Regions from separate parts of the Comamonas sp. CAH-2 genome, predicted to be linked through region 3. Evidence: predicted binding sites of a transcription regulator. Region 3 holds the regulator's gene; each other region holds the start of a gene.
What was found. The regulator LexA, encoded in region 3, represses DNA repair genes until DNA is damaged. The targets are predictions, from matches to a motif close to ACTGTATNNNNATACAGT.
Positions count from the first base shown of each region.

Region 1 (3,273 bases), on a different contig from region 3:
ATGCCGCCAAACTGCTGCACGGCCTGGTCGATCAGGGCGCGGCATTGTGTAGGGTCGGACACGTCGGTGGGGACCACCAGCACCTGGGCCTGGGCCTCGCGGCAGGCCTGGGCCACGCTGGCCAGGTTGGCCGCCGTGCGGGCGGCCAGCACCAGTTGGACTTGGGATTGGTGGGTGTGGGCCAGCTGGCGGGCCAGTTCAGCGCCGATGCCCTCCGAGGCACCGGTGATCACAAAGCAGGGCACAAGGCGACTCCCGGCCCACCCCCTGGGCCGGGGAGCCCAGGCTCAGAAGCAGGCCCAGATATAGCCGGCCAGTGTGACCATGAAGTCCGGCAGCGTGTACAGGGCAAACACCCCCAGCAGCACGGCCAGCACGCAGGCCCAGATCAGTGCGCGCTGCCACAAGGGCAGCGCCAGGGGCAGGGAGGAGGGGGCGGCGCTTGTCATGCCGGCCATCTTACGCGGAGGCCGGCCGGCGCACCAGGCTGGCCTCGCGGATGGGCAGGTTCACCAGCGCCGCAAAAATGCCCAGTGCGATCGACACATACCAGACCATGTCGTAATTGCCGTTCTGGTCGTACAGGTAGCCGCCCAGCCACACGCCCATGAAGCTGCCGATCTGGTGGCTGAAGAACACGAAGCCGCCCAGCATTGACAGGTGCTGCACGCCAAAGATCTGCGCGATGGTGGCATTCGTCAGCGGCACCGTGGACAACCACAGAAAGCCCATGGCGGCGGTGAAGCAATAGACCGACCACGGCGACAGCGGCGCCAGCAGGAACAGTACCGTCACCACCGAGCGCAGGCCGTAGATGCCCGACAGCACGTAGCGCTTGCGCATGGGGTACTTTTGGCCCAGGTTGCCCGCCAGGTAGGTGCCGAAGATGTTGAACAGCCCCACCAGCGCCAGGCCGATGCTGGCCACGTGTGGGGCCATGCCGAAGTCCTTGAGGTAGCTGGGCATGTGCACGCCGATGAACATCACCTGGAAGCCGCAGACGAAATAGCCCGACAGCAGCAGCACGAAGCTGGGGTTGGTCCAGGCTTCCTTCAGGGCCTGGCCCACCGTCTGCTCGCGGTGCAGCACCGCGCCCTTGCCAAAGCCTGGCTCGCGCAGGCCGAAGGCCAGCACGGCGATGATCAGCGCCATCAGCGCCAGGATCAGCAGCGCATTGCTCCAGCCGAACTGGGCAATCAGCGTGCCTTCCACCGGCACCATGAAGAACTGGCCGAACGAGCCGGCCGCGGCCGTCACACCCATCGCCCAGCTGCGCCGTTCCACCGGAATCTGGCGCCCCAGCACGCCGTAGATCACGGCATAGGTGGTGCCGGCCTGTGCCGCCCCGATCATCAGCCCCGTGGTCAGGGTGAACAGCAGCGTGGTCGGCGACAGCGCCATGCCCACCAGCCCCAGCGCGTACAGGATGGCGCCGCCAATCAGCACCTTGAAGGCGCCGATGCGGTCGGCAATCATGCCCACGAAGATGCCGAACACCCCCCAGGACAGGTTCTGGATGGCAATCGCCAGCGAGAAGCTCTCGCGCGTCCAGCCCATTTCCTGGGTGATGGGCAGCAGCCACAGACCGAAGCCATGCCGAATGCCCATGGCCAGTGTCACGACCATGCCCCCGCACAGCAGCACCTGGAGCATGGGCAGGCGCTGCATGGATTGTTGTGATTGGTTTTGCATGGAAAGCAATGTAGCGAATTGCTTCGCCACCTGCTGCAACCTGCGGGATAGGCATTGCATATTCCCGCCATCAGGTGGCACGATGCCGCCTTTGCGACTCGGAGTCTGGTCTTGGTTACTGTGAATTTATCCAGCACTGAGCTGTGGCCGGAACTACAATCCGCCCCCATGGCAGCTAAACCCTCTACTTCTGCATCCGCGTATTCCGAAGGCTCGATCCGCGTGCTCAAGGGCCTGGAGCCCGTCAAGCAACGCCCGGGCATGTACACCCGCACCGACAACCCCCTGCACATCCTGCAGGAGGTGATCGACAACGCCGCCGACGAAGCGCTGGCCGGTTTCGGCAAGAAAATCAAGCTCACCCTGCACACCGACGGTTCTGTCAGTGTGGAAGACGATGGCCGCGGCATTCCGTTTGGCCTGCACCCCGAGGAAAAAGCCCCCGTGGTAGAGCTGGTCTTCACCCGCCTGCACGCCGGCGGCAAGTTCGACAAGGGCAACGGCGGGGCCTACAGCTTCTCCGGTGGCCTGCACGGCGTGGGCGTGTCCGTGACTAATGCCCTGGCCACGCGCCTGGAAGTGACCGTGCACCGCGACGGCGAAGTCGCCACGCTGGCGTTTTCCGGTGGCGATGTGGTCGAACCCCTGGCCCGCCGTGCCATGGTGGCCGGCGACCGCAAGCAGGGCACCACGGTGCGCGTCTGGCCCGACGCCAAATACTTCGACAGCCCCCACCTGCCCATGGGCGAGCTGGTCCACCTGCTGCGCTCCAAGGCCGTGCTCATGCCCGGCGTCAGCGTCACGCTGACGAATGAAAAGACCAAGGACGTCCAGCAGTGGCAGTACAAAGGCGGCCTCAAGGACTACCTGGAGCAGACGCTGACTGCCGACGCCGTCATCCCGCTGCTCGAAGGCGAAGGCTATGCCGACAAGCACAGTGACACCTTCAGCGAAGGCGAAGGCGCCGCCTGGTGCCTGGCCTTCACCGAGCAGGGCGCGCCCATGCGCGAGAGCTACGTCAACCTGATTCCCACCACCGCTGGCGGCACGCACGAAAGCGGCCTGCGCGATGGTCTGTTCCAGGCCGTCAAAAGCTTCATCGAGCTGCATGCCCTGCTGCCCAAGGGCGTCAAGCTGATGCCCGACGACGTGTTCGCGCGCGCCAGCTTCGTGCTTTCGGCCAAGGTGCTGGACCCGCAGTTCCAGGGCCAGGTCAAGGAAAAGCTCAACAGCCGCGATGCCGTGCGCCTGGTCTCGGGCTTCGTGAAGCCCGCGATGGAGCTGTGGCTCAACGCGCATGTGGAGTTCGGCAAGAAGCTGGCCGAGCTGGCCATCAAGGCCGCGCAAATCCGCCAGAAGGCCGGCCAGAAGGTCGAGAAGCGCAAGGGCTCCGGCGTGGCCGTGCTGCCCGGCAAGCTGACCGACTGCGAAAGCCGCGACATTGCCGACAACGAGGTGTTCCTGGTCGAGGGCGACTCCGCCGGTGGCTCGGCCAAGATGGGCCGCGACAAGGCCACCCAGGCCGTGCTGCCGCTGCGCGGCAAGGTGCTCAACACCTGGGAGGTGGACCGCGACCGCCTG
Region 1 is NZ_VSWF01000027.1:40,331-43,603, forward strand. Features, by position in the region: gene FYM52_RS13905 (SDR family oxidoreductase) at 1-245, opposite strand, end outside; gene FYM52_RS18735 (hypothetical protein) at 288-449, opposite strand; gene FYM52_RS13910 (MFS transporter) at 460-1,653, opposite strand; gene FYM52_RS13915 (DNA topoisomerase IV subunit B) at 1,861-3,273, shown strand, end outside.
Region 1: the regulator LexA is predicted to act here: its motif matches at 1,810-1,827, upstream of FYM52_RS13915 (DNA topoisomerase IV subunit B).

Region 2 (3,273 bases), on a different contig from region 3:
CGCGCTCAGCTCCACCATCTTGCCGTCGATGGTGGCCACCCGCCCGGACTGGTCGTAGACCAGCGGCCCGTGCTTGATGGTGCTGCTGGCCCCGCCCATGCCACGGCGCGTCAGCGCACGCACGCGCGCTTCCAGCTCGGACAGCGCGAAGGGCTTGGCCATGTAGTCGTCGGCCCCGAAGTCCAGGCCCTGCACGCGCTCTTCCACGCTGTCGGCGGCGGTGAGGATCAGCACCGGCAGCGCATCGCCGCGCCCGCGCATGCGCTTGAGCACTTCCAGCCCGTGCATGCGCGGCAGGCCCAGGTCCAGGATCAGCAAATCAAAATGGTGGTTGGTGACCAGGGCCGTGTCCGCCTCGGTCCCGCTGGCCACGTGGTCCACCACCGCCCCGGCGCCGCGCAGGCTGCGCAGCAGGCCGTCGGCCAGCACTTGGTCATCTTCTGCTATCAGGATGCGCATCGCTTCGTCTCCTTGCCGCGCCGCGATCTGCTGCCACGGGCTGCGGCGTCGTGCCTGCCTTGTCACCAACGGCACTCCCTGCGCCGTCCATCGGGCCATTCTAGGAGCCGCACTGCAGGCGCCCTACAGGTGTTTACGCGGGTGCTGCAGTGCAGCAGCCCGGCAGTCTTGACCCGCATCAAGCCACCCGCACTAGGCCAGGTCGCCGGCCTCGCTGCCATAGGCGTCCAGCCCCAGGCGCACCACGGTGGCCACCTCCTGGCCGACGGACTCGACGAACTCCGCCTCGGCCTGCTGCACGGCGCGCTGAAAGGCCCAGTGCCACTCGCGCCCGGCCTCGGTGTAGACCACGCGCTTGGCCCGGCGGTCGTGCGGATCGGCCTGGCGCGTGACCAGGCCCCAGGCCTCGCACTGGTCCACCAGGTCCAGCATGGCCTGCTTGCTCATGCCGGCGCGCTCGGCCAGGTCGGTGATGCGGTCGCCTTGCAGCGACAGGTGCCGCGTGATGTGGATGTGCGCCGCGCCCACCTTGTCGCGCGCCGCCAGGTTGGACAAGGCCAGCGGCGTCTCGTCGTCCTGCGCCATCAGGCTGCGCACGCGCGCATCGAACTTGCGCTGGGCATGGCCCAGCAGGCGCCCCAGGTGCAGGTGGCGCCAGGCTTCATCGGGCAGCGAGGGGGTCACAATCTTTGACATGGTCAGTTTTCAGAAACGTCAAACAACTTGACTATATATTTTTCAGAAAGCACCTACACTACTGTTCAAGCATCCAGCCTGTGAACATGCACAGGGGTGCCAACTTCCACCCCTCTCTGTCTTTTTGCAAGGAAACCGCCATGAACGCCATCGCCCGCAACACCGACGCCAACAGCGAAAAAGCCAAGGCCCTGGCCGCCGCCCTGGCCCAGATCGAAAAGCAGTTTGGCAAGGGCACCATCATGAAGCTGGGCGAGGGCGAGGCCGTGGAAGACATCCAGGTCGTGTCCACCGGCTCACTGGGCCTGGACGTGGCCCTGGGCGTGGGCGGTCTGCCCCGCGGTCGTGTGATCGAGATCTACGGCCCCGAGTCGTCCGGCAAGACCACGCTGACCCTGCAGGTCGTGGCCGAGATGCAGAAGCTGGGCGGCACCTGCGCCTTCATCGACGCCGAGCACGCGCTGGACACCAGCTATGCCCAGAAGCTGGGCGTGAACCTGAACGAGGTGCTGATCAGCCAGCCCGACACCGGCGAGCAGGCCCTGGAAATCGTCGACAGCCTGGTGCGCTCCGGCGCCGTGGACCTGATCGTCGTCGACTCGGTGGCCGCCCTGGTGCCCAAGGCCGAAATCGAAGGCGAAATGGGCGACCAGCTGCCCGGCCTGCAGGCCCGCCTGATGAGCCAGGCGCTGCGCAAGCTGACCGCGACCATCAAGAAGACCAACTGCACGGTCATCTTCATCAACCAGATCCGCATGAAGATCGGTGTGATGTTCGGCTCGCCCGAAACCACCACCGGCGGCAATGCGCTGAAGTTCTACGCCTCGGTGCGCCTGGACATCCGCCGCACCGGCACCATCAAGAAGGGCGACAACGCCATCGGCAACGAGACCAAGGTCAAGGTGGTGAAGAACAAGGTGTCGCCCCCGTTCAAGACGGCCGAGTTCGACATCCTGTTCGGCGAAGGCATCAGCCGCGAGGGCGAGATCCTGGACATGGCCGTGGAAGCCAAGCTGCTGGAAAAGTCCGGCGCCTGGTATGCCTACAACGGCGAGAAGATCGGCCAGGGCCGTGACAACGCCCGCGAGTTCCTGAAGGAAAACCCCGCGCTGGCCGTGGAAATCGAGAACAAGGTGCGCGAGAGCCTGGGCATCAGCCTGATCCCCGTGGCCGAAGGCGAAGCCGCCGCCAAGCCCGCCAAGGGCAAGAAGGCCGACAAGGCCGTGGCCGATGAAGACGGCGTGATCGGCTGATCACATTCGACGACAAAATGGCTGCCAGCGCTGACCTAGCAAGCGCGGGCAGCTATTTTTTTGAGACTTTCGCACCATGGGATTCGACAAACTCTCGCTCACCGGTCGCGCCCTCAAACTGCTGGGTCAGCGCGAACACGCGCGCCTGGAGCTGGAACGCAAGCTGGCCCCGCACGCGGAAGAAGGCGACGACCTGGCCGCCGTGCTGGATGCGCTGGAGGCCAAGGGCTTCATCAGCCCCGAGCGCGTGGCCCAGTCCGTGCTGTACCGGCGCAGCGGCAAGCTGGGCAATGCCCGCGTGCTGCACGAGCTGCGCAGCAAAGGCCTGGACGATGCCACCGTGCGCGCGGCGGCCGAGCAGCTCAAGGACACGGAACACGCCCGCGCCTGGGACGTCTGGCAGCGCAAGTTCGGCACCGTGGCCGCCACGCCGCAGGAACGCCTGAAGCAGATGCGTTTTCTGGCCAGCCGCGGCTTTGGCGGCGACGTGGTCAACAAGGTCTTGCGCGGTCAGTCCCCGGACGGCGAGGAAGGCTGAGCCAGTGCCTGCCACCGGCGCCGTGACCAGGCACCACGGCCACTCAACCGACGGCGGGGCCTAGGCGCCCGCGCCGCTGGCCCACAGGCCCAGCACACCCCCGGTCAGCATGGCCAGCAGGCCCAGCGCCACCAGCACCCCGTAGCGCACCCCACCGACCGCGAACGCCAGCGCGCCCTTGCTGACGCAGCTGGCGCCCAGCACGGCCAGCGTGCCCCAGCGCCCCACCTCCAGCGGCATGCCGCCCTTGGCCACCAACTGGGCCACGCCCGCGGCCGCGGCCTGCACCTCCGCCAGCGCCACCATGGCCGCCGCAGCCAGGGCCCC
Region 2 is NZ_VSWF01000003.1:70,556-73,828, reverse strand. Features, by position in the region: gene FYM52_RS03555 (response regulator transcription factor) at 1-459, opposite strand, end outside; gene FYM52_RS03550 (MarR family winged helix-turn-helix transcriptional regulator) at 652-1,155, opposite strand; gene recA (recombinase RecA) at 1,296-2,408, shown strand; gene recX (recombination regulator RecX) at 2,485-2,946, shown strand; gene FYM52_RS03535 (MgtC/SapB family protein) at 3,007-3,273, opposite strand, start outside.
Region 2: the regulator LexA is predicted to act here: its motif matches at 1,216-1,233, upstream of recA (recombinase RecA).

Region 3 (3,273 bases):
GATCAGCAGGTGTTTGAACATGTCCAGCCTCCTAGGTGGCGCGAATGCTGCGTTCCAGACAATCTATGCCAAGGCGGGTGTTCCAGCAATCTATAGCGCAGTAGGACGGGACACTGATGCTGTGCCAGTGCGGCGGCAGTGGTTGGGTATGGGCAATAGGGTGGAGCGCTCCACCAGTGTGTAGGGGCGACCCTAAAGGTGCTTGCCAACTGTACGTGGCAGTAGTATCGCGATGTTATGTGGCTATGTAGGTGCATCTGTGCCGCAAACACATTGTTGCAAGACTGCGCAGCACTTCAGCAGGCATGCAGCGCATCCAGCTTGCTGTATTCCAACTTAGACGTGCAAACAGGCCAATCTCCCAAAGCTGGTGAGCACCGAATGCTATGGATTGGAGAGTTTGGCGACCTGTGCGTTGAGCAATGGCAGGTTGGCCTTGGCGCGCGCCCAGGTCAGGCGCACGTCGGTTTTCTCCGCGGTGCGGTAAATGAAGCTGCGTCCCATCAGGCCACCGCTGCTGGGCAGGGTGGGTTGGCGTGGTGTGGAAGAAGGTGTGTGGCTCATAAGTCCTCCTGTCCGGGCAAGTCATGCAGCAGTTTCATCAGCTTGCGCAGGCATGACACATGTTCGTGTGGGCGTGGGAGCTTGTGTTGGCCGGTCTGGCGATGTTTCTTGTCAGGCGTTTTCCATCGTGCATTGCCAGCCAAGGGCGATGGCCATCAGTTGGCTGCGCAGCGCAAGCGGTGGCGGGCCTCCTGGGCTGCCAGTGCTTCCAGGGCCGCACAGACGTCGGCCAGCTTGCCGGACAGGGCAAAGCGTGCCCTGTCGGTATCCTTGGGGCGGCGCATCAGGCGGACGTTGCCGTGGCAGGCGCTGCTGGCCGGCAGCGGCATGGTGAGCGCATGAAACTGGTCCTGGTTACTGGCCACCCGGGGGCGGCAGGTGGATCTGGGCAAAGGCAGTTCACAGTGCAGCGTGGTCATGGTCGATTCCTTGGGGTGGTTGCAGTCAATTACAGGCGATGGCTGTCCCTGCCGCTCTCGAAAGGCAGCATAAGCATCCGAAGAAGCACTGGGCGGTGGGTGGTTTTAGAGCAGGAGGCTGTTGCGGATCAACCCGACCGCCAGCCCTTCGATGGCGAAGTTGTCTTCTTCGCCGACCTGGATGACGGGGTAGTCCGGGTTTTCAGGCAGCAGCTCAATGCCGTTTGCCGATTTGCGCAGGCGCTTGACGGTCACTTCGTCACCCAGGCGCGCCACCACGATCTGGCCGTTGCGTGCATCGCGTGTGGATTGCACGGCCAGCAAGTCGCCATCCAGGATGCCCGCATCGCGCATGGACATGCCGCGCACCCGCAGCAGGTAGTCCGGCTTGGTGGGGAACATGCTGCTTTCCACGGCGAAGCTTTGGTCGATGTGCTCTTGCGCCAGAATGGGTGAACCGGCGGCCACACGCCCGACGAGGGGCAGCAACAGGGGTTGCATGGCGGTCATGGGCAGGTCGAAGTGCGTGCCCCGGGCGGCATTGATGTGGCGCACGGCGTCGCTGACGAGGCGGATGCCGCGCGAGGTCCCACTGACCAGTTCCAACACGCCCTTGCGCGCCAGGGCCTTGAGGTGCTCCTCGGCTGCGTTGGCGGAGCGAAAGCCCAGGGTGCGCGCAATTTCAGCCCGGGTGGGCGGTGCGCCGGTGCGGGCAATCGCGTCCTGGATAAGATCCAGAATTTGCTGTTGCCGTGGGGTGAGGGGTGTGTGCTCCATGCCAGTCCTTGTACGGATAACTGATGTTTTATCCAGTACCTGTATTTTTAACCAGTTTTGTGAGGGCCGCAAGTGTCTGAAGGCAGAAAAATTGCTATCTTGGGAACGGGGGGCACGATTGCGGGCCTGGGGGATGCGCAGGGCGGTGGCGTGGGCTACCAGGCGGGGCAACTGGGCGTTGCGCAGCTGCTACAGCCGATTGCGGACCAGGCAGTGCCCCAGGGGTGGTCCCTGGAGCTGGAGCAGGTGGCGCAACTGGACAGCAAGGACATGGATGTCACCGTGTGGCTGCAGCTGGCCCAGGCCTGCCAGCGCTGGTTGCTGCAGCCTGAGGTGGCTGGTGTGGTGATCACGCATGGCACGGACACCTTGGAGGAGACAGCCTGGTTTCTGCAGTGCGTCCTGCAACCGGCCAAGCCGGTGGTGCTGACCTGCGCCATGCGCCCGGCCACGGCCTTGTCCGCCGATGGGCCCGCCAATCTGCGCGATGCGTTGGCTTGCACGGCGCAGGGCCGGGCCGGGGTGTGGGCGGTGGCGTCCGGGGAGGTGCACAGTGCGCAGCAGGTGCACAAGGCCCACCCCTACCGTGTGCATGCTTTCACCTCTGGCGAGGCCGGGCCTGCGGGGTGGGTGGAAGAAGGGCGCGTGCGCTGGGCGGGCGGTAGCGAGGCCACCTTGTCGTGTGCCGCTGAATGGACGGAGTGGCCGGTGGCCGACGCCTGGCCCTGGGTGGAAATTGTGACCAGCACGGCAGGCGCGCGCCCGGCGGCGGTGGATGCCCTGGTGGCGGCCGGGGTGCAGGGGTTGGTGGTGGCCTGCACGGGCAATGGTTCGGTGCACCAGGCGCTGCAGCAGGCCTTGCAGCGCGCACAAGACCGCGGGGTGCGGGTCTGGCGCAGCACGCGCTGTGAGCAGGGGCAGATCGTGCAGGCGCAGGGCGAGGAGGATCCGCTGGTCAGCCCGTTGAGCCCGCTCAAGGCCCGCATCAGTCTGATGCTGGAATTGCTCCATGCGGCGCGCCAAGCCTAGGTCTCGGAGGCTTCTGGGGCCATGCGGGTGCGCGTTGACTGCTATCCATCCGGATGATGGACCGCCAGGGCTTTCGGGCAAAAAAAAGGCTGGTGTTGCCACCAGCCTTTTTTTGCGCGTGCGGAGCGTACTCCGCAGCAGTAGCCTGATCAGGAAGACAGGGCTTGCAGTGCTCGGGCGGTGATGTCTTCCACGCTGCCCATGCCGCTGATGGCACGGTACTTGGGAGCGGCTGCAGCGTCGGCCTTGGCCCAGTTGCTGTAGTAGTCCACCAGGGGGCGGGTCTGGCTGCTGTACACATCCAGGCGTTTCTTGACGGTTTCTTCCTTGTCGTCTTCGCGCTGCACCAGGTCTTCACCGGTCACGTCGTCCTTGCCTTCCACCTTGGGTGGGTTGAACTTGACGTGGTAGGTGCGGCCCGAGGCAGGATGGCTGCGGCGGCCGCTCATGCGCTCGATGATGGCGTCGAAGGGCACGTCGATTT
Region 3 is NZ_VSWF01000001.1:362,352-365,624, forward strand. Features, by position in the region: gene FYM52_RS01590 (universal stress protein) at 1-21, opposite strand, end outside; gene FYM52_RS01595 (hypothetical protein) at 385-564, opposite strand; gene FYM52_RS01600 (hypothetical protein) at 720-983, opposite strand; gene lexA (transcriptional repressor LexA) at 1,089-1,760, opposite strand; gene FYM52_RS01610 (asparaginase) at 1,833-2,789, shown strand; gene adk (adenylate kinase) at 2,939-3,273, opposite strand, start outside.